3 regions of the Bacillus aquiflavi genome follow, and region 3 is predicted to be linked to each of the others. Evidence: riboswitches for the same ligand, from Rfam matches in the RefSeq annotation. Region 3 holds a riboswitch; each other region holds the start of a gene.
The links. A riboswitch is a leader RNA that binds a small molecule or an ion and turns the genes downstream of it on or off. The one in region 3 is predicted to bind thiamine pyrophosphate.
Positions count from the first base shown of each region.

Region 1: it holds a riboswitch for thiamine pyrophosphate, as region 3 does, so the genes downstream of both, thiC (phosphomethylpyrimidine synthase ThiC) here and K6959_RS08860 (ABC transporter ATP-binding protein) in region 3, are expected to answer to the same signal.
Region 2: it holds a riboswitch for thiamine pyrophosphate, as region 3 does, so the genes downstream of both, tenA (thiaminase II) here and K6959_RS08860 (ABC transporter ATP-binding protein) in region 3, are expected to answer to the same signal.

Region 1 is NZ_CP082780.1:1,374,843-1,382,827, forward strand. Features, by position in the region: gene K6959_RS06820 (aminotransferase-like domain-containing protein) at 1-212, shown strand, start outside; gene K6959_RS06825 (MFS transporter) at 773-1,984, opposite strand; TPP riboswitch at 2,135-2,246, shown strand; gene thiC (phosphomethylpyrimidine synthase ThiC) at 2,453-4,120, shown strand; gene K6959_RS06835 (hypothetical protein) at 4,098-4,298, shown strand; gene K6959_RS06840 (TraB/GumN family protein) at 4,540-5,529, shown strand; gene K6959_RS06845 (NAD(P)H-dependent oxidoreductase) at 5,559-6,119, shown strand; gene K6959_RS06850 (phosphorothioated DNA-binding restriction endonuclease) at 6,380-7,258, opposite strand; gene K6959_RS06855 (endonuclease/exonuclease/phosphatase family protein) at 7,478-7,985, shown strand, end outside.
Region 2 is NZ_CP082780.1:460,336-468,320, reverse strand. Features, by position in the region: partial or broken gene K6959_RS02385 (nucleotidyltransferase domain-containing protein) at 51-826, opposite strand; gene K6959_RS02380 (hypothetical protein) at 1,129-1,308, shown strand; gene K6959_RS02375 (class I SAM-dependent rRNA methyltransferase) at 1,517-2,716, shown strand; gene tenA (thiaminase II) at 2,786-3,475, opposite strand; TPP riboswitch at 3,635-3,739, opposite strand; gene K6959_RS02365 (anti-sigma factor domain-containing protein) at 5,066-6,142, opposite strand; partial or broken gene sigI (RNA polymerase sigma factor SigI) at 6,163-6,922, opposite strand; gene K6959_RS02355 (DUF5667 domain-containing protein) at 7,102-7,985, opposite strand, start outside.
Region 3 is NZ_CP082780.1:1,855,188-1,863,172, forward strand. Features, by position in the region: gene K6959_RS08820 (transposase family protein) at 50-364, opposite strand; partial or broken gene tnpC (IS66 family transposase) at 910-2,474, opposite strand; gene tnpB (IS66 family insertion sequence element accessory protein TnpB) at 2,560-2,913, opposite strand; gene K6959_RS08835 (hypothetical protein) at 2,910-3,104, opposite strand; gene K6959_RS08840 (hypothetical protein) at 3,361-3,792, opposite strand; gene K6959_RS08845 (peroxiredoxin family protein) at 3,841-4,416, opposite strand; gene K6959_RS08850 (hypothetical protein) at 4,593-5,363, opposite strand; gene K6959_RS08855 (YdcF family protein) at 5,457-6,017, shown strand; TPP riboswitch at 6,088-6,190, shown strand; gene K6959_RS08860 (ABC transporter ATP-binding protein) at 6,392-7,132, shown strand; gene K6959_RS08865 (ABC transporter permease) at 7,125-7,898, shown strand.

The sequences.
Region 1 (7,985 bases), 480 kb from region 3:
TGTTTGTCTGGATACAAATAAAGCCGAAAATTTCAATGAGAGATCTGTTTATGAAGGCACGAGCTAATGGACTGCTTATTAATCCTGGCCATATTTATGGGGAAGATTCAGGACGTTATCTTCGGCTTTCTTATGCGTATGCACCCATCCTTGAGTTGAAACAAGGAATTCAACAGCTTAGTCAACTAATCAAGCAGCTTATTAAAAAATAATTTTTTATTAGATGTTGTCGAATTAGCTACATATTCAAAAATATGACATAATAAAAAAATAGTTTATTTTCGAGATTTTTTGTATAATATAAGTAAAAGAATACATATATTTAAAAAAGACCAAAGATGTTGTTTCATCTTTGGTCACAATAGAACAGTTCCCTTTAAAGGGGAGATCGGGCGTAGAAATGAAGAAATAATCCATCTTAGCCGGCAAGCTCAAGGGTGGGTTATTTCTTTTTTTGGTTAAATGACAGCACTGAAATGACTAAACCAGTAAAAGCCAGTGCAAACATCAACGCTTCAAAAACTGACAACAGCATCACCCCCTCCTGTTGGGATGAATGCCGACCACCCTTAAATAGAAAGCCTGTTCTATCGCTGCTTTTATTTTATCATAAATTTCCACTTAAAGTGAAATTTACTATTCGCATCATAATAGTTTTTTAGGGTTCTTCGTGTAAGAAAGCAGTCTTATACGACATTATGGAACTCGTGTTCTCACTCGGATATATCGTCAGAATAGCTAAAAAAATTGCTTCTAAGCTAAATCCGTTTTTTTATACTGCTGTAACATCTTTTTTTTGATTTTGTTCCCTACTGTAACGTTTGTAACGAATATAAAAAATAGTTGTTAACGATAAGGAAATAATCCCAAATACAATCACCATCATTTTTAATCCAATTAAATCTAACAGAAAACCTGTTCCTAAAAGAACGATTTGGAAAATGATCCGATCAAGCATGTTTCGAAATGAAAAGAAACGTCCATGATATTTTTTAGGCATTTTTGTTTGGAATATCGTAGCGGCTGTTGGGAAAAAGCATCCAACTGCAAAACCAAAGACAGCGAATGAAGCGATTGTTAGTAATTTGAAATCAACGAAATATAATGACAATTGGGCTAACCCAATTATAACGGAAAAGAAGAACATAATTCCATAAGGTGACCATTTATGACTGATTTGTTTGATGAAAAAAGCTCCAATCATAAAAGCAATTCCTTCTGCTGCATAAATCAATCCTTTCACGGAAGGATCATGATGAATTTCACTGATATTGATGACCATTAAGTTAAAACCACCGATAAATAACAATGGTACAAGGGTCATAATTAATGTCATCATAATAATTGGAAAACCTTTAATAATCGGCAATACTTCTTTAAAGTCACCTTTTGATTGATTTTCAGAAATATTTTTTTGTTTGTTCGTTTCTTCAATTTGTAAAAATAACGTAAAAATAAAGAGAATAAAATAAGCGATAAACGATGAGATGTATAGCATGAATAGCGACATTACAACGAGCATTGCTCCTGCAAGTGCGGTGCCAATAACTCGAGACAAAGTTGCGACATTCATATGAACTCCATTTAATTGCAATAAATCCTTTTCCTTCACAATGAGTGGAATAGCTGATTGGAGAGCGGGAAAATAAAAAGCGGCAGAAATTTGCATGCTAATCATAAATAACACCATCCACCAAACGGAGCCCGTGTAAATAGCGATAAACATAAAGACGACACTAAACATTCTGCCTAAGCCTGAATAAACCATGACTGTTTTCTTTTTTGTCTGATCTATTATTTTTCCGGCGAGCGGACCAACGATAATACCTGCTAGTAACCCACTTGATAAAATTAAAGATTTGACAAAATCAGAAGGTATTTTATCTTGCATAAATTCTAAGTTTCCGATTATTCCCGTCCATAAGCCAAGACCTGCAATAAACTCACCAAATAAGATAATCCATACATTACGGTTTCTCCACATAGGCAATTTCCTCACAATATTTATTTCGATTTTCGAATTGTAAGCAATAGTATACTTGAATTTATATGAGTTGTCATTTAATTTGATAACAATGAAGCTTTAAAAACAAGGAATGTTATGGTATAGTTATGAATGTATTGTAAATTGAATATTTGGCACTGGGGGTGCCGGGATATGGCCGGCTGAGATTAAGACCCGATAGTCTTTGACCCTTGAACCTGATCTGGTTAAAACCAGCGTAGGGAAGTGTATGGATTTTCGTCATGCATAAGCAGATTCCCCTTGCCGGAGTCTGCTTTTTTGACTACAGCCATGATGTTCTTTGTTTATTACCGCTTTCACTTCCAGTGCTATTACATTGGAGGTGTTTTTTATTGATAAATAAATGAAGCTATTCGTGATATAGAAGTGTGAATGAAAAACGACTGATTCAAAAAAATAAGCGAGTAGAAAACGGAGGATGAAAATATGGCAAATTTAACCCCATTTCCAAATAGTAAAAAAGTTTATATAGAAGGATCGAGACCAGATATAAAAGTTCCGATGAGAGAAATCTCTCAAAGTGCACCTGAAGAAAATCCGCCTGTACGAGTGTACGATACTAGCGGACCGTATACAGATACTCATTGCGATATAAAGATAGAAAAAGGATTGCCGCCCCTTCGTAGACAATGGATATTAGAACGCAGTGATGTTGAGGAGTATTCGCCTAGAGTAACATTCGAAGACAATATATTTACAAATAAAAAAATAGTGAGAGCGAAAACAGGAAAAACTGTCACCCAAATGCATTATGCAAAAAAAGGGATCATTACACCGGAAATGGAATTTGTCGCTATAAGGGAAAATCTTGATCCAGAATTTGTATGCAAAGAAGTTGCGTCTGGAAGAGCAATTATCCCTGTAAACATTAATCATCCCGAGAGTGAACCGATGATTATCGGGCGAAATTTCCATGTGAAGGTGAATGCTAATATTGGAACGTCTGCAGTTTCTTCATCTATTTCTGAAGAGATAGAGAAAATGACATGGGCCATTCGTTGGGGAGCAGATACGATTATGGATTTATCCACTGGAAAACATATTCACACGACAAGAGAATGGATTATTCGTAATTCTCCTGTTCCAGTCGGTACTGTTCCAATCTATCAAACTCTCGAAAAGGTCGATGGCATTGCGGAAAACCTTACGTGGGAGATTTACCGTGATACGCTAATTGAGCAGGCTGAACAAGGTGTTGATTATTTTACAATCCATGCAGGGGTATTATTACGGTATATTCCTTTAACAAGTAAACGAACAACTGGAATTGTTTCTCGCGGCGGCTCGATTATGGCGCAATTGTTTTTAGCCCATCATAAAGAGAATTTTCTTTACACACACTTTGAAGATATTTGTGAAATTTTAAAAAGATATGATATTTCGATTTCATTAGGTGATGGGTTACGACCAGGTTCTATCGCGGATGCTAATGATGAAGCACAATTTGCTGAGCTTGAAACATTAGGCGAATTAACGAAAATCGCTTGGAAGCATGATGTTCAAGTAATGATTGAAGGGCCTGGACATGTCCCGATGCATTTAATTAAAGAAAATGTAGAAAAACAGCAACAACTTTGTCATGACACGCCATTTTACACATTAGGACCACTTACAACCGATATTGCACCAGGATATGATCACATTACTTCAGCAATTGGGGCAGCAATGATTGGTTCATTCGGTACAGCAATGTTATGTTATGTAACGCCAAAAGAGCACCTAGGGTTACCGAATAAAAACGATGTGCGCGAAGGAGTAATCGCCTACAAAATTGCTGCACATGCAGCTGATTTAGCAAAAGGTCATCCGGGAGCACAGTTACGAGACGATGCTTTATCAAAAGCCCGTTTTGAGTTTCGCTGGAATGATCAATTTAATCTGTCTTTAGATCCGTTGCGAGCAAAAGAGTATCATGATGAAACACTTCCAGCAGAAGGAGCTAAAACAGCCCATTTTTGTTCAATGTGCGGTCCAAAATTTTGTTCAATGAGGATTTCTCATGATATTCGAAACATGTCGGAAGAAGAGATTGAAAAAGGATTGAAAGAAAAGGCAAAGGAGTTTGTCGAAGGTGGCTCATCTATTTATCAATAAATCGGAAGCAGCTAACGTCGGTGAGCTAAAAAGAGAAATAAAGAAACATAAAGAACATATTCAGCAGCTCCAAGCTGAAATTAAACACATTCAACATCATTGCTTGCATGAGTATGTTGAGATGACAGGTTATCGTCAATGCAAAAAGTGTGAAAAAGTAGAGGTTCTTTATTATTAAGCTTTATAAACACATCATTCTCACAATTATGTAGCATAGCAAACAGATTAAAGCTGAATCATTGGTACCGCAGAAAAGAGTGCCAATTGTTCAGCTTTTTTTAATTAGTTAAAAAGAATGATGTTAGTTTCAGAGTTGAATATGTTATAGTAATTAAGAGCCATTTATTGGGTTTTTAATCATTTTTAGTTAGTTTGAATTGATAAGTGAATACGTTAGATTGAAAGGATGTTTTTGCCGGATGAAGAAATTATTCAATGTTTTACTCATGTTACTTGTTCTCGTATTTAGTATGACGGCATGCAGTACGACGGAGGAAGCAGAGCAAAAAGCAGACGAAAAAAAATCACAAAGTATTAAAATGAAAGAAGATCAATCAGCTAAAAAAGAACAAGCTGATGAAAAGCCTGGGACGATCGGTCCTTTTTGGAAAATCACTCATAATGACAACGTTGTCTATATGTTAGGTTCAATTCACGTCGCGACTGAAGATTTTTATCCTTTACATGAAAAAATTGAAACAGCATTTGATCAATCAACATATTTAGCAGTTGAAGCGGATATTTTTAATATGAATCAATTGCAAATGCAGAAAGAGCTAGAGGAAAAAGCGAAATATGCAGACGGAAAGACACTGCAAGCCGACTTACCAGCCGATTTATACAGCCAGCTGAAATCAGAGTTGCAAGAGTACGGGATTAATATATCAATGTTAAATGAATATGAAACATGGTATATTTCAATGGTTTTAGAGGGCCTGCAAGCGCAAAAGCTTGGCTACGATTCTGAACTGGGAATTGATTATCACTTCTTAAAAAAGGAAAAAGATGATAAAGAGATCATTGAATTAGAAGGAGTAACCTTTCAACTCGATTTATTTGATCAATTATCTCCGGAAATCCAAAAAAAATTGATAGAAGTTTATTTTGCTGAAAAGAAAACCGCTAAAGAAAACATAGAGAAGCTCGTAACCGCTTGGAAATCAGGTAACGCTGAACAGCTTAGTCAAGTTTTACTAGAGTCTGAGGATGATAGTGAAGAGTATAAGCAATTTAATGAAGTGTTTATGGATCAACGAAATAAAGATATGGCTGTTAAAATTGAAGAGTTTTTAAATAGCGAAGAAAAAGGAACTTATTTTGTTATCGTCGGGGCGGCTCATTTTGTGGGAGAGAACGGCATCGTAAATATACTCCAAAATAAAGGATTCACTGTGGAAGAACAATTTTAAAAGTACTTTTACAGGAAGGAGTTCATTCAATGAAAAATGTACTATTAATCGATGGTCACGATTATTATGAACGGGCAAAAGGCAATCTTACTAAGGAAATGTGCTCTTCAATCTATCATATACTTAAGGAAAAATATGAAATTAAAACGACGGTTGTATATGATGGATATGATGTTCCTGATGAAATCGAAAAATTCAAATGGGCAGATGTTATTATCATCCAAACACCAATTTATTGGTTTAATCTCCCTGGTGTGCTGAAAAAGTATATTGACGATGTATTTGAACCAAATATATTTTTTACAAAATCCGAATCCGAAAAGTTTGGTCGCGGCGGGCTGTTTACAAATAAATACTATATGCTTTCTCTTAGCTGGGGTGCATCTGAAAAGGAATTTTCGAAAGATCACTTGAACTTTCTTGAAGGGAAAAATGAAGATGAAGTCCTTTTTAGCGTGCATAAAACAATGGAGTATTGCGGATTGAAACCGTTAAAAACTTTCTCATTATATAAAGCAATGCGAGATCCTAACCTTGAAAAGAGATTGGCAGATGTAAAAAAACATTTAAAAGATATTTTTCATATATAGCTTTTTTATAGCCCTCTTAAAGGAGTTCATAAAACATCACCTGTGTAGGAATTAAAACTGTGGAATTCGGGAATAAAAAAGTAATCTAGTTGAAATTACGAAACATTTTAATAATTAGATTCTGATCATAAGGGGTTCAATTTCATAGAAATCTGAATTCTGGGGCTCGGTAACTAAAATCGATTAGCTATTATGAACATAGATTCAACATGATCAATACCCAAACGTTCGATTATGAAGATCGTTTAGGTATTGATCAATTAATTAGAAGTAGTAGTATATCTTCCAGGTCCTTTGAATACTTCTCTCACATGCCAGTTTAAGTAGAGATCGTTCGGATTATATGTTGGCTGTAACGGTGATTTGATCGTTTGACCATGATATTTCATTAACCATTCTTCAAAGCCGTTATTGCCATGTGCGTATTCTGAAACAATCATCTTTCTAGATGGATCAATTGTAAAAACTCCACGATCGAAAAGTTTATGGTGGAGAGAGCAGAGTGCAATTCCATTTTCCTCAATATCTGGACCGCCTGCTTGGTGCCATTTAATATGTGCAGCTTCAATTCCAACTAAATGATGACCTAAGTGAACACGGAAACCGCAAACCGCACAAGAATATTCATATGCTTTTAAAACTTTATCTCTAAAATCCCGGTCTCTTTTCTTTTTTATTGTACTAAAATCAAGCCCAATAGCTGCTAAAATATCTTCATGAATAGTTTCTGGAAAGTGCAGTTGTAAAATCATTTCAGTTATTTCCTGGGCTAAACTAGTATCTTTCTTTAAGAGTTGATAAACATCGGTTGTAAATCCCCCGGCAATGTTTTCCTCAATTAATTTTTTATTACTAGGGTTTTTCGTATTAACCTGATCGTTAGACAGCTCCCATAATCCATCATGCACTAAGCGGACAAATGGTTCTTCTGGATGATAGGATTTTCTCACTGGTCCGAATTCTATTAGTAACTCTTTAAGTTTCTCTTTTATTTCACTGTAAATGAAAAGTCGCTGACTGTTATTTTTTACTTGACTAATGGCGTAAAGTAAAAGTAATGGTTTATGAGGAGCTCTCACACCTTTTTTTTTCCAGACTGCTAACGTTTTTACATGCTCAAGTAACTTTTCTCTATTCAATCTTTTCACCAAACTTCCCATTTTGCCTCTTACACTTTCATTCTATTGTAATACAGATTAATCGTGGTGAACAAATCTGTTTTAACATGGACATTCATAGGTCTTTAAGCATCATAATTGGTGCTATAGTTGTATAGACAACTAGATGGTAATCTTGTTATTTTAAAGATACAGCAGGAATAGACAGACAAACTATTTAAGAGAGAGGGGTAAGAAATATTGAAACATTCTAAAAAGCTGTTCACTGTTATTTTGTTGCTCGTTGTCGTCATATTTTCCTCTGTATTTCCTAAGCAAACAGCGCAAGCCACTACAGAAAATTCCAAACGGGATGTATCTATTAGAGTGATGACTTACAACATTCATGCAGGTAGTGGATCTGACGGAACGTATGATCTCGAAAGAATTGCCAAAGTGATTGAGCAATCAGGCGCAGATGTGATTGGTCTTCAGGAGGTTGATGTTCATTGGGGGACGAGAAGCGATTTTGAAAATGGAATAGCCAAACTGAGTGAGAGGCTAGATATGTTTGCTTTTTTCGCACCAATCTATGACCTTGATCCTTACCAAGAGGACGAGCCTCGAAGACAATTTGGCGTAGCTGTGTTAAGTAAATACCCAATCATTTATGCAAAAAATCAACAAATGACAAGATTATCTACTCAAGACACAAACCCTTCACCGCAACTTACACCTGGATTTGCAGAAGTTAAAATTAATGCAAAGG
Region 2 (7,985 bases), 1.4 Mb from region 3:
CAAGTAAGGCTTTATGAAAATCGATCGAATGACAGGAACTTTTACATTATTTAATCGTTAAAAACTTCTTTTAAGGCATTTCGAAAAAACTGATCTAAATAATTATCATTCTCTTTCATTTTTGCAGGAATGGCTTTTGCTTGATCTTCTAAATAGCTGAACTGTTTATGAATAAAATCATGAATTATATTTATCTTTGGTTCAAGATCCAATTCTTCGCCAGCCTTTTTTCTAGCTAATAATATTTCAATTTGATTGACTAGCTCACCAGCTGGCAAAAGTTCACGTACTAAAGAATCAAATTCAATTGGCGGAATTGTGGCAAAGCGTTCAATCCACATTGCCGCAAGAATGGGTCTCAGTACGTAAAAATATTTTTTTATTTTTTTCTTTCTTCTCCTTGCAAATAACCTTGATTATTTCGTTTTGCCATATTGAGATAGTGATAAATACATGCCTTTCTTGAGTAGGCGGATGCAGAATACTGTCTTAGTTTCTCCGCAATTGTATATTTCTCATCATATTTAATAGGAGACTGAAGCCACTCAAGCAAAGGCGGATTCGATTTTCGAAATAGCTGTAAAGCTTTTCGTAAATCCCACCCATTTATATCGAGCAAATCATTTATTGGCCGTTCAATTACATCTCGTTTATCAAAAATAGACAAATACCACTCAGGCGGATGAACATAAATAAAACGTACATCATAGTCGCTATCTCTAGAAGGAAATCCCCATGCTCTGCTTCCAGATTCACAAGCATAAACGATTTTAACATTTTCCTCTGTTTCAATTTCTTTTAACCGCTGAACAATTATATTCTTCATTATCTTCCTCCATCTGTATCGTATGAAAATTTTGTTCATTTATTTAGTTCGATAATATTCAATTAACTGTTGCCAATGTCTACTCATGAATTACCTCCATCTGTACTATACACCTTCAATTTATTTCACTATTCAATTGAAAGTCGCATACACAAAAAACAGTTAATTAGAAATAAAGTTTAAATAAAGAATAAAGGTTATATATCAAATTCATGTATGATATAAACAATTATACTGTATTTAAGTGTAGATTTTTTAAAATAGGCATTTGTCAATAAAGATAGCTAGAGGGGATTAATATGATGAGAAAAAATACACTACTATTACTTTGTAATTTTATCATTGCGATTGCAATGGGGATTTTTGCGTATGAAACTTTTCGCGAGTCTAAAAAAGTTCTTAGTGTTATTTTTGCTACTGTTAGTTTCGTAATATTCATCTTTGTCATATTTTCATTTGTGTACAATCGTAAAGATAATTGATCAACGTATTACCTGAAAAACGTATTCTAATTGAACGTCTGTTAATATTTTATCTAATGATTAGCCAATGATTTAAAGAATTTTTTTAGATTGGTGATTTGGAAATCCTCTTGTCTACAGTCTAATATCTATTATTATATAATAGATTATTGTTATAATGGGAATCATATTAGCTAGCGAAAGTCTGTTTAGTGAATAGGGTGAAAAGATGTCAGAAGAAATCACATTAAAAGTAAATCGTAAATATCAACATCGTTATCAAAATGGCTATCCGCTCCTGCTAAAAGAAGCGATACCTAGTTTGGAACGTGTAAAAACTGAAGGAACAATGATCAAGCTCATTGATGATCAAGGCTGTTTTATCGGTAAAGGCTATTATGGAAAGCAAAATAAAGGCTTTGGCTGGATGATTAGCCATAACGAAACAGAAAAAATAAACGAAGGCTTTTTTGAAAAAGTGATTCGATCCGCTTTATTAAAAAGAAACCAGCTTTATCAAAATAAAAACACAAATGCTTTTCGTGTATTTAACGGTGAAGGAGACGGAATTGGTGGCTTTACAATAGATTATTTTAACGGTTTTTATTTAATCAACTGGTATAACAAAGGTATTTATAAATTTAAAGACACGATCATTCGCGCACTAGAAAAAGTAACTACATATGAAGCCATTTATCAAAAAAAGCGGTTCGCCACAGCAGGGCGATACGTGGAAGATGATGATTACGTAAAGGGGATTCGCGGACAATTCCCTATAATTGTTAAAGAGAATGGTATGAACTTTGCCATTTATTTAAATGATGGCGCAATGGTTGGTGTTTTTTTTGATCAACGAGAAGTAAGAAAAACGATAAAGGATCATTATGCAACTGGAAAAATGGTGTTAAATTTATTTTCCTATACAGGTGCCTTTTCTGTTGCTGCCGCATTAGGCGGAGCTGTTAAAACGACGAGTGTCGACCTTGCCAATAGAAGCAGAGCTAAAACGATCGAACAATTCAGTATGAATGGAATTGATTATGAAACCCATGATATTATCGTGGAAGATGTGTTTCAATACTTTAAATATGCCATACGAAAAAAATTAAAATTCGATCTAGTTATCCTAGACCCTCCAAGCTTTGCAAGATCAAAAAAATATACGTTTAGTGCCGCAAAAGATTATAAAAAACTGTTGAAAGAAACGATTGCAATCACAGAAGACAATGGAATCATTATTGCCTCGACAAATTGCAGCACGTTTCAAATGAAAAAATTTAAAAGTTTCATTGATGCAGCCTTTAAAGAAACTGGAGAAAAATATAAATTACTTGAGGAATTCTCATTGCCAGAAGACTTTAAAACAATAAATACCTTCAAAGAGGGCAATTATTTGAAAGTCGTGTTTATTCAAAAACTAAAAAAATAATGAACTTTAAAGTAGCAAAAATATAATAAGGCTGGAAAAAACGAGTTGTTTTTTCCAGCCTTATTTTAACTACACTTTCCAATCTTCTTGGTTATAAACCATATCCCAAAACAAATACTCATATTTTGATGTTATTAAGAAATGTTTTTCTAATTCAGCTAATTCTCTTTCTGGTTTTCCCTCTGCTAACTCATCCATCATATCGATAAGCCATATGGCCAATTGACCAAATTCCGTCGAAGAATATGTTTCAACCCAATTTTTATAAGGATTGGAAGATAAGTTTTCTCCGTATTTTTCTTTTAATAGCTTTCCAATTTCCCAATAATCCCATGCACATGGAAGGAGACAAGAAACAAGCTCTGCCAAAGATCCGTTTTGACCAGTATTGAGCATATATCTTGTATAAGCAAGATTTACTGGAGTCGGCTCCGTCTTCTCTAAGTCTTCCCGTGATATTCCAAATTCATCTGCATATTGACGATGGAGTTCCATTTCAAAATGAAGTGTTTCATGTAAAATATGCGAAAATTTATTCATTTGATCAAGTGTTTGTGATTTCAACACTCCAAGTGCAAAAAGCTTAGAATAATCTATTAAATAAGCATAATCCTGCTTCATATAATACGCAAACACATCTTTAGACAATGTACCTTTTCCTATTCCTTGAACGAAAGGATGTTCATGATTTTTCCCCCATACTTCCTGCGCATTTTCAAACAGACGATCTGTAAAACGTTTGACTTTTATTTCAGACATGATTATTTACACCTTCCTTATTTATTCATCATTTACTTAATAAAAACAAGAGCGGCTGCCTAATCACATCACCTCCTAAAATACTTACCTTTGTACGATAAAAATAGCCCCCTTCTAAAAGAAGGGGGCTACTGCAAACAATTCACTTAACTGTTATTTTGTAAACTTTGCCCACTTCCCTCCGCTGGCACGACCCAGTTCAGGTTCAAAGGGTTTAGAACATTCGTTCAGTCTCAGCCTTTTACGGCTCCCCCAGTGTTAAATATGAAACTTTAGTTAAAGCATATCATCATTCTACTTCACTATCAACCTGATGAATTGGACTGCTAAGTTACCATCCTCAATTTTAATTTCATTCCTCTTCGAATGACTTAATTATTAGAGGGAATTTAATACAAAATTTAGAAAATTATAATATACTTAGGTTAACTAAATTCACGATATAAATATCAATTCTTATTCAACTAACGGGACAGGATAGTTGAAAATACATCTCTAAAGCCACCCGGAAAACAGGTGGCTTATTCACTGTCTCCGCAATATAGAATTATTATTTTTCATAGAAACTATCATTGCAATTTGATTCATAATCATCATGTCCCAGTAACATGAATTAAAATAACTAGCGCTTACATATTTTCCGCATGGATAATATTTTCCCATGACTAATGTTGAATTAAGTTGAAAAAACCAAAACCTCCAATAATTGGTGAAACAGGCTATGTGAATCTTGTAATAAGCTTTGGATCCCCTCGTCCATCTTACGTGACATCTGAAAATGGGTTTACGTGGGTTGACCCTAGCCATCTTCCTTTAATTCCTCTTTTATTTACAGAAACAATCAGATATCCCCATATTTCCAGTATACAGCGGAGGATATTCTTAAAAACGAAATAGTTTCACCACGAATATGGAAATAAATACAAATAATATGATTAATCTCCTTTTAATATTATCATTTACATCATTCTTTTTTTAAAGACTGTGTTAAAGCACTAGGAAAAATATTAAGTTAAATAAAAATTAAACTATAGAAATTTCTAAAATTTACGCTGGCCACAAGCGATATTCCTGCTAACAGAACGCCTTTATTAGCAGTTTTGATACAAGAATATCTAAGGATTCAAATGATCATGGAGAAAAATACTTTATAAAAAAGGTATTGGTATTTAATCAATTCATCCTAATGTCGTACATAGTAAATTAATTGGGACGTTAAAAAATTACAAATCATTTATTAACAAACTAGATTCTCTATTGATTGGCCTATTTCCCTTCTAACCCTTCCAGTGTATAAGCGTACGAGACTGTATAGACTACAGCTAGTAAAAAAACACAAAACGAGCCTATATTATATGCGGCTCGTTTTCCAATGATTAATTACCTTTATGATTCCCGTTTCCGGGTCTTTCTTCTTGATTTCTCTATTGTCCGTTTCCTGGAACAGATTGTTCTTTTGCTTTATTTCCCTCTCCATTATTTCCATTATGGTTGTTTTGCCCCTTTCCTTCATTGCCATTATGTCCATTTTCATTACTTTGTTCATTTTTTTTTATTTGGCCTGGAGGTGTATTTTTCGTTTCTGGGGCTTTAGAATTTTGATTTGCATTTTGGTTTCCATTTTGATTTCGATTTTGGTTTGCATTTTGGTTTCGGTTTTGATTTGCGTTTTGGTTTCCGTTTTGGTTTCCGTTTTGATTTCGATTTTGGTTTGCATTTTGGTTTCGGTTTTGATTTGCGTTTTGGTTTCCGTTTTGGTTTGCATTTTGGTTTGCGTTTTGGTTCGTATTTTGGTTTGCGTTTTGATTTTGATAATGATTTTTTTTTTTGATGATGTTGATGGTTTATAGGAACGTTTTCTTTATTATTGCCTTGACCATTGCTGTTTGGAGGAGCAGTTGTAGGATTAGGCTCTTCTATTTCTTTGTTTTCCTTTTCCACTTGATCAGAAGAAGGTTCTAATTTATTTTCTTCTTCTTTCGTTTCTTTTTTATGCTCACTTTTCTTTGTTTTATTTTCCATAAATTTTTGTTGTTTTCTTTCTATATATCTTCCAGTTGATAGTCCTTTTTCCTTCGCTTTGATTCTATCTTCCGTCGTTCCTTCAATAACCTTTAGAAGAAGGTCTTCTTTTTTAAGAACAATTTTTATTTCCTTTATACAGCTGTCCAACTTTTCTTCAAATTTGTTCTTCTGCTTTCCTTCATAAACGGTCGCAATCAGAACTTGATCTCGATCATTAATATAGTCTCGTTCTTTACTTTTATTTAATATTAATTTCATTACAGTAGAAATGTCTTTTCGTTTCCAATCCGTTAATTCATTTATGATTGATTTTCCTTCGTCATTATATGCAGCTAGCTTAATTACATCCATATTTTTATTAACGCCAATTTCAATACTTGGATTGATATCAATCGTCATATAAGCATATACTTTATTTCCATTGTAAAAAGGCAATAAAATTGCTGCGATCAAGGCGATTGATGCTACTAAAGCAGCCTTCATTTGTAAGGAGGACAACGTGAAAAATGACTTTTTTTGACGTTTTTTTGTTCGGATAGGGACAAATTCAATTTCTTGACCAATTTCGTAATCTTGGTTTAACTTTCGAGCACGTAAAAATTCACCATCAGGGGTTAGTAATGTTAAAAAACGTTCATCCATTTCGATAATAATTCCTTTTTTCACGTTTCCAACACCCCTTTTATATAATCTTTTAAAAATACGAAATCTCCATTTAAAATAATCGCAACTGCAATAATATATTTCCGATTTCGTTCTATTGTTTTTTTTACTTACGTTTACTAGCTCTTCTAAACCCTTAATTGGTAACCTTTTCGTCTCAAAAAGTGCATTAAAAAGATCATGATGCTCTACGAGGGCTTTTGCTATCAGCATTGCATTTTTTCTCGCATCTGCATGCTTAGGTGATTGCTCAACCAAATCACTAAAAGATAGTCCAAAATTTGCAATCGTCTGTTGAAATCGAATAATTTCTTCTTTACGCATTTCTTCATCCGTTTTTATTTTGTGTTTTTCTATTGAAATCTTTTGTTCCAATGGTGTTAAAGCTGTACCATCTTCCTCCGATTCACTTGCATCAAAACTGAAACTATTTTCATTTTTCGATTGCATTCTTATGTAGTCAATTACTCTCCGCTTGATTAACACATCCGCAAAACTTAAAAAGGAACTTCCCTTTTCTTGTTGGTATTTTTCAATTGCTTCATTAAAAGCGATAAGACCTATGCTAAATTCATCATCTGACTCATTTATGTATCTTTTACAAACAGAAGAAACCGTCTTTGCTATAAATGGTTTATAAGACTCAATGAGTTCATCAACTAACGACGTTTTCCCTTGTTGAATGGATAGAACGGTATTTTCTAGCGACTTTTTTTTTCGTTTTTTTGTCATTAACAATAAACTTAACAGAAGCCTCACCTCTTTTCTAAAGTCACTGTAATATTATACTCCAATTTTATCTGTTTTTAGACAGGCTGTTATAAGACAGGTATTTTGGGCTATCTTTTATAGGTTTATTGTTTCATTAATAACCAAAGGGGATTAGGTCGATTTTAACAATCGGCATAATCCCCGATAGTAGTTATAGAATGTAATGATTAATTGTTGCCGTTGCCGTTTCCATTGCCATTGCCATTGCCGTTACCATGACCATTGCCATTGCCATTGCCATTTCCATGTCCGTTTCCGTTGCCGTTTCCATTGCCATTTGGCTGTTGTTGCTTTAATGCTTCACGTTGATTTTTTGTTTCATTCTTCAATTCTTGACGTTGCTCTTTACGTTCTTCTCTTTGTTGTTTAGCTTCTTGCTTCATTTGTTCGTGAGCTTGTTTTCTCTCTTGTTTGATTTGTTCTCTTTGTTGCTTAACTTCTTGTTTTACATTTGGTTGAACTGGCGCTGGTGCTGGAGCTGGTGCTGGCACTGGTACCGGAGCTGGTGCTGGCGCAGTTTCTTTTTCTTGCTCAACAACTTCTGTTTGTCCACCGTCTGTGTTTTCAGTTGTTTCTTCAGTTGTTTCTTCAGTTGTTTCTTCAGTTACTTCTTCAGTAGTCTCAGTTGTTTCTTCAGTTACTTCTTCAGTAGTCTCAGTTGTTTCTTCAGTTACTTCTTCAGTAGTCTCAGTGACAACCTCTTGATCTTCATTTTTATTTTCTTCTTCGTCCTTGTCCACTAGTAAATGATCAAATTTCTCTAGTTTGTTTGCAAGTCGTTGATAAGTTCTTTCAATATTTCTTTTTAATGCAGCTTTTGCTACAGGGTTTTTCACTTTTTCCATTGCAGCTTTTAAGGCGACGATATTGCGAGCAAGATGTTGTTGGATCTCATCAAGTTCATCTTCTTCTGTTGCATCATCTTCTTCTGTTACGTCATCTTCCTCTGTTACGTCATCTTCCTCTGTTACGTCATCTTCTTCTATTGCATCATCTTCCTCTGTTGCGTCATCTTCCTCTGTTGCGTCATCTTCTTCTGTTGCATCATCTT
Region 3 (7,985 bases):
TATTTTATATTTCCGGCTTATGTCTTGAATGGTTGTTCCGAGTACTTGTTCATAGATAAACTGGCGAAAACGATGGGTATAGTGCTGATGTGATCCTACAGATCAAAAAAGAAGAAGAAAAGACTTCTTTACAGTTTTGGCACCGATATCTTTTCATGTGAATAATGAGAAATATTGGTTTGTTTAATACAAATAAATCACGTACTTTTCTTGTCCTTCTATCATGGACAGACGAGGAATGAAATCCACAATAGACGCAGCGCTCTTTTCTTTCTTTTTTCTCTACATGAACAAAATAATGCGTATCAAAAATCTCACGTTTAACTACTTTAAATTCTGGCAATTCTAGTAACACGGAAAACATTTTAGAACCTCCTATTAATGTTTGAGTGGTGCTAACATTATTACCAGGAATTCAAAAATGTTTTCCTTTTTTATGTTATTTCACAAAAAGTGATGATGAATCCTTTTTAATATTTCAAAGCTATATCCATCTCTTTCTTGCCCTTTGATGGAAATTCGAAAATATACTCGACACGGTTCAACTTTCACCATCAATATCCCTAATTTTTTCTTTTTATTCATAATCAAAAAACCTTGAAAGACATATAGCCAATCAAGATAGTAATAGGAAAAGTTAACTTAAATATTATTTTTCTTGTCAATGTTTGTAATATCACATTTGCCTGAATCTCATAGTTTTTTTGTTCAAAAAAAATTTGGGCAATCCTACTCGTAGACTTGTCAGCTAATATTATATCGCGGTATTCTGATTTTTCCCAAAGCTCTTCAATTGCTTTTTGTAAAATTCACAGTAAGCCCGAACTATAAAAATATGCGCACCTTCTGGTGCGCATGACAATTAACCGTATTTCATGATCTTTTTGGTCAAAATACGGCTAATTTCATTTATTTACTACATTCTGCCTTGATCATTTTCGACCATGGCATATATAGATCTAAAATTTCAGGGTTTTGATGGATACTACAATTTGGTAGATCGGTCAAAAGCTTTTTTTATATATTCGTAGAAATCGATGCCGTTACTTTTGGCTGTTTCTGCGATACTCAAACAAATGGCGTTGGCTTTTGCCCCAGCTTCGCTGACCGAAAATAGCCAATTTTTTCTTCCAATGACATTGGGTCGGATGGCATTTTTTCCGCGGGATTATTATCAATTTCAATCCGGCCATCATATAAGAATGCCTTTAATCCATCAGCTCTATTAAGTGTATATTCTGCCGCCTTCGCAAGGGCATTTTTTCCGAAGAATGGCGATGTTTCAACCCAGTTAAGGAATTCCTCCACTATTGGCTTTGAAAACTTTTTGCGTTTTTTTCTACGTTTACTCGGGGACAAATGTTTAAACTTCCTCTCGAGCCGATACAAATCATCGCAATACTTCACACCAATTCGGCCATTTTTGCTGTCTGCTTTCAGCCAATAACGCCGAACATGAGCCCAACAATTCGCAAAGCTGATTCCTTCAATTTTGTCATATGCAGAATAACCATCACAGATAATCGTTCCTGAATAATCTTCAATAAAACTTTCAAGAACTGAACGTGCACGTGATAATGAACTTTGAAATAGAACTATCGTTGGCCCCTGGCAAGGTATACTTCGGTAGACCCAGTTATAGGCATTGGCTTGACCCGGTTTACCGTCAGAACGATTAATAATTTTTGCATACGTTTCATCAATATGTAAAACGGATTTTGCCATCATGATCGTTTTCATTCGTTTCATAGATAGGAAGTAGCCAATCACCTGCTACACGAATGACCCAATTGGAAAGGTTTTTGTCATTCGTATCCAGTCCATAACGAACCCATTCCTTCACCTGACGGTGAAGGGGTAAGTACTGCACAAATTTATCATAGATAACTTTGGCAAGTACACTGGGACTAGTAATACTGCGTTGAATAACTGGTTGTGGTGCTTTCCCACGTTTTATTTGCGCTGGTTGGGATGAATCCCCCTTACATTTTTGTACACCCATAAGCATGTTCAATGTGTTGAATTTTCTTCATCCTTGCTGGAATGAATTCTGCCTCTTCACGTACGATTGTGCTGCCGATCTCAATCATTTGCCCTTGGCAACACTCACAGATTGTATTTTCTGGATGATGATGAATGTCATCTACTTCAATGTCATCATGTAATGAATCGTTTCTTTTTTTCTTTTGAACTTTTCGTACAACAGTATAAGAAATCGTCTGTTGGCTTTGTTCTTCTGTGTGCTCAGAATCGCTAAAAGACGAGTCATCATCAAATAAAGAGGCTTGCCCGTCTGGCGCATTGTATTTAGATTTCTCCGTTTTAGAACCATATAAAGCTTTTGTTAGCTGGCGAACTTGCTGTGATAGAGAATCAATCTTCTTCATTAATTCTTTATTTTGCTGGTTCGAATGAGCCAATTGTTCTTCGAGTAATTGAATTAATTTGTCCTTTGAAGAAGAGTCTTTTCCCACAATGTTCACCACTTTTCGTCCATTTTCGTACTCCTATTATAATCATTTTAAACCTTGAAATAAAGGAAAAATAGGTAGAAAAAGTTCAGAACGTGCCTTTTGGCGATGGTTGAATGGCCTTTGGCTGCTGAATGGATAACCCCTCAAGCAACCACCTGAGCTCCTTCTGAGATAGATTACGAACTGCTTGTTCATCTTTAGGCCATTGTAGCTTACCATTGTCCAGTCGTTTATAGAGCATGGCGAAGCCATCCCCATCGAAATACAGACATTTATATCTATCTTTCTTCCATCCGGCAAATAAGAATATAGAGTCGCCATAGGGGTCTAATTCAAAAGAATCTTGAATTAGAGTAGCCAATCCGTCAATCCCCTTCCGCATATCCGTTTTCCCACAGATAATATAGATATTTTTCACATCCGTATAATCATGTTTCACCAATGTTTCAACTCCCTCATGATTGCTTGGATGACGTGCTCCTCTACGCCGTTGAAGAAGGCAATTTCCGCAGCTGCTGTTTTAATCATGCAAGCAGGTTTTGAGGAAAGCTCAGCTGGAACTGAACTAGAAGAATTATTGTTTTCGGTATGTAATGTAACGGGGACAATAGTCAATTTTTGTTGTGGCATTTGAAAAGCACCTCCTTTTTTAATAGATACGCTTATCGTACCAGGAGGTGCTTCTATTTTATATGCGTTGTTTGAATTCGGGCTTACCATTCATCAATAGAAATTGGATTTTGCATGGAAGAGATCACCCTGTCACCCTGATTTATAGAAGCAAATGGAGCATGCAGTTCATGGGGTTACACGTAGAGTAACTAACGGAGATTGCGAGCGTTTGCCGACAGTCAAAAAGCCGCTGATGAACAGCGGCTTTTTGAGGTTATTGGTTTTTCTGCAATTCTTGGATGGCGATCATTTTTAATGCTGCCATTTCTTCTTCTGTTAAGCGTTCAGTGACCATTTCATATAATTCTGCTTTTTCTTCACTGCTCATTCCACTTTGAACTTTTGAAGCAATATCTTTGATTTCACCGACTGAAAACTCTTTTGCTAAAGATTTAATTGCTCCCTCTTTTGTTTTAAAAGGAAGATCGGTTTTGCTTAAATCAATATTTTGAATATCATCCACATTTTCGCCGATTAATTGTTGAATAGACGGTTCATTTAACATCGTCTCAATCTCTTCATCGGAAACGTTATTTGCCACTTCTTCAATTACTTTATCTGACATAAGCCCCATGACAAATTGATAGCCAAAATAACCTCCAATACCGATTACTGCAATGAAAATTAAAATAATAATCTTTTTCATGTGTCCTCCTCTTATTGACCGTAAAAATGTTTAATGATTAACCACATTTTATTGAAGCTTTAGCAACTCTTTTAACATCTGGTCCTCGCTTACAGCTCCGATTGCTTTACTGCGGATAACGCCATCCGTATCAATAAAATAACTGGTTGGGTAGGCCATTACTCCGTATTGGGCACTTACTTCCCCTTGTTCATCAAGTGGAATTGTAAAAGTTAGTCCGTATTCCTCGACAAAATGAGTAACATCGTCAGCTTTTTTTTCTGTTGCTGTTAAATTGACAGCAACAATTTCAATGTCTTCTTTTTTATATTTCTTATATATTTGTTCCATATAAGGCATTTCCGCTTTACAAGGCGGACACCAACTTGCCCAAAAATTGAGCATTACTTTTTTTCCTTTGAAGTCACTCAATTTAACTGTATTTCCTTTTAAATCTGTCAATGTAAAGTCTGGTGCTCGTTCACCTTTTTCTAAGCCGATCGGCAGCTCACTCGGATTTTTTGCTTTTTCATATTTTTCATGCTCATTAATCTTAACAGCTATTCCTTTCTCTTTTAAAATAGTTTTATCAATAACAAACAAAACCGCGATTAAAATAGCTGCACCGATGAGAAACTTTTTCATAAACGATCATCCTCTTATATTATAATAAGTGCTCTTATACGTAAATAAAAAAAGGGGAAATGTTATCAGCCCATAAATAACTGTTTCTATTCGCTAACTGGAAGTATACCACTTCTCCTCCCTTCATAATTTCCTTTATTTTATCATCTATGATCAATTTCTACATGAACAATGCCTTACATATCATACTGATAAAAATGATTGGCTAAATAACCAAAAATAATGATCTTTTCTTTAGCAGTCGCTTGATGATGAAACGTTAATACAGGTGTATTACTATCTTTGAATCGCTTCCCCCATTCAAGCGGAAGCCAGCCAATTTTTAAATTAGCCAGCTTTTTTTCATTCTTTTTTAAAACAGAAAAATCAGCACACCCACTTTCGTGATTTACTTGATAACATTTTACTCCTTTTTCATCTATCAATGTGCTTGTTTTTTTAAAATAATAGTTCTTCTCCTCGTACATGCCGATTAAGTTATACCTTGCATCATAAAAATAGCTTTCTTTTCTCTTTCTCCTTTTCAAATGATAGATTCCCTTTATCTCTCCCCTCTCGTCATAAAGAGCATATTTTTTACGCTCTTTTATTCCAGTAGTTTTCATTTCTTTTATTTCACCTACTAAAATGCCGTTTTGATGAAAAATAAGAATGTGGAGTGATAAGTCTGGGTTAAAAGTTAATAAAAAATCAGTTCCTGTAAGTAATGACGGTGTTTTCTTGTCGCTCTCTTGCCAACAAACTTGCTTTGCTTTATAGTCATATTGTAAAAATAAAACATAGCTGCCAATACTATAAGTTAGGAATGGAATCGTGAAAAGAAAAGTTTGATAAAAATCGCCGAGTTTGATCGTGAGGATGACTATTAAAATAGCGGGAATAAATGCTGCTAACCCTCCATTTAATGAAGAAACGGCGTTTTGCCGGTAATGTTGTTGAATATTCATAAAGTTCTCCTTGTAAAAAACTTATTAACTGTTCACTGTCCTTACTATATCTATTAACTATTTAAATAAAACATGAATGGGATGTTGAAATATTTGAAAAAGAAGCTTATTTTACTAGTGCTTTTTATCGTAATCATGATGATTTCTTATTTTCACTTACAGATCATGACGACTGCAAGCAAGACGCCGCCGGGGGAAGTTGACTATTTAATTGTGTTAGGAGCAAAGGTGAATGGAGAAGAGATGTCCCCTAGCTTATATAATCGAGCGCAAAAAGCTCTTGAATATTTACAAAATAATTTGGATACAAAAGTCATTTTAACTGGCGGTCAAGGTCCTGACGAAGGGATTGCAGAAGCTGAAGCGCTACGGAGATTTTTTGAAAAGGAAGGGCTCCAAAAAGATCGTATTTTAATTGAGGATCGATCTACCTCTACTTATGAAAATTTATTATTTACAAAAAAGCTGTATGGAATTGAAAAAGCAGTTATTGTCAGTAATGATTTCCATTTATATCGTTCTGTTAAGTTAGCAGAAAAATTGAAAATTGAAGCCTATCCATTAGCCGCAGAAACACCGGCAACGAAAAAAAAAAAAAATATTCATGTATTTAAGAGAATATGCAGCAATCTTGAAAATGTTCATTTTTGGTAAATAGCAACACTACTTCTCTCATCTTTACAATTACTTATATTCTTGTTATGATAATTTCAATCGAATAAACGTGTAACACTAGGGGGGCCGTACTGGCTGAGATTGAACTTTGTTCTAGACCCTTTGAACCTGAACTGGTTAATACCTGCGTAGGGAAGTGGCGATCATCATTAAAATATATCATAACATATTTTAATATAAACCACTCTTTATGCTAAAGAGTGGTTTGTTTTTTTTATTAATCATGTTTCGTTCGAAAAAAGAACAGATTGTGACAAATGTGCTGTGCACCTCACCTGCAACAATTGTCTTCAAGCTGAAAAAGAGAGGTGTTCCTCGTTTAACTAGTTAATTGAAAGACTGAAGGTGGAAAAATGACGCTTTATTTACATAATGTTACTTATGGAATCATTGATAATTCAGGAAATAAAAAAAATATTATTAACAAATTAAATCTCCAAATAGACAAAGGAACGTTTGTTTCATTAATAGGAAAAAGTGGGACTGGAAAAAGCACAATATTTAAATTAATAGCTGGACTTATTAACGCAGAAGAAGGAGAAATATGTGTGAACGGTCATCCAGCCTCGTTGGGATGTGTCGGTTATATGCCTCAGCGTGATCTTTTGTTGCCGTGGAGAACCGTACTTGAAAACTTAATGCTCGTCAGAGAAATTCAAAAGGACTCACTCGTAACAAAAGAAAAAGCGCGAGAATGGCTGGAACGAGTTGGGTTATTAGAGTATGAAAATGCTCTTCCGTCTGAACTTTCGGGCGGTATGAGACAACGAGTTGCTTTTTTGCGAACAGTGTTAACAGGAAAAGAAGTTTTGTTATTGGATGAACCATTCGGTGCTCTTGATGCCTTAACAAAAAGAGAGATGCATTCATGGCTATTATCATTTTGGCAGCAATTAAATAAAACGATTTTCTTTATTACCCATGATTTAGAGGAAGCCGTATTGTTAAGTGATAAAATTATCCTATTACATCCAAATGATCAAGCAGAAGAGTTTAAAGTAGAACTGCCGCGTCCTAGAAATGCTCAAATGATTCATACAGTAGAAATGATAAAATATCGACAAAATTTGGAGAAGCGAATTTCCAATGAATAGATTAAAGACGTTTTTTACCCAATATCGCTTATTTTTTCTTTTTTTTATTACGACTATTTTCATTTGGGAATTAGCAGTTCAACTGGAAAAGGTACCTTCATTTATTATTCCAGCACCATCGGCAATATTACTAATGATCATTGAACATAAACAATCACTGTTTGGCGAACATTTAACCGCTACATTAAAGGAAGTTGCCCTTGGATTTATGATTGCCTTAATCGGCGGATCAAGTCTTGCTGTGGCAATGTTTTTTTCAAAGTCTATTGAGAAAATGCTGTATCCAGTTGTGTTAATATCACAAACGATTCCGATTATCGCCCTCTCTCCTGTGTTCGTCTTATGGTTTGGCTATACCATTTGGAGTAAAGTTGCTGTAACTGTTTTAATTACATTCTTTCCAATTGTCGTAAGCACGTATGATGGACTTAAAAACAGTGATCCAGAATATACCGAATTGTTAAAATCAATGGGCGCAAGTCGTTGGCAATTGTTTACTAAAATACAAATTCCAATGGCATTGCCGTCATTTTTCTCAGGTTTGAAGCTTGCGATTGTTTTTTCAGTTGTTGGCGCCACAATCGGGGAATGGCTTGGGGCAAGTGAGGGACTTGGCTATTACAGTAGAAGAATGTCAGGTAATTTGAATGCAGAAGGTGTGTTTGCTGCTGTCACAATCTTATCGTTTTTAGGGATGAGCTTTTTTTTACTCGTGACGATATTAGAACGGCGAATATTAAAATGGAAGCTAGAAAAGAAAAGGTGATGGTATTTTATGAGACGAAGCTTTTTTATAGGATTCATGATTAGTTGTATCGTATTTATTTTTGCAGGCTGTACGCAAAATAATGAA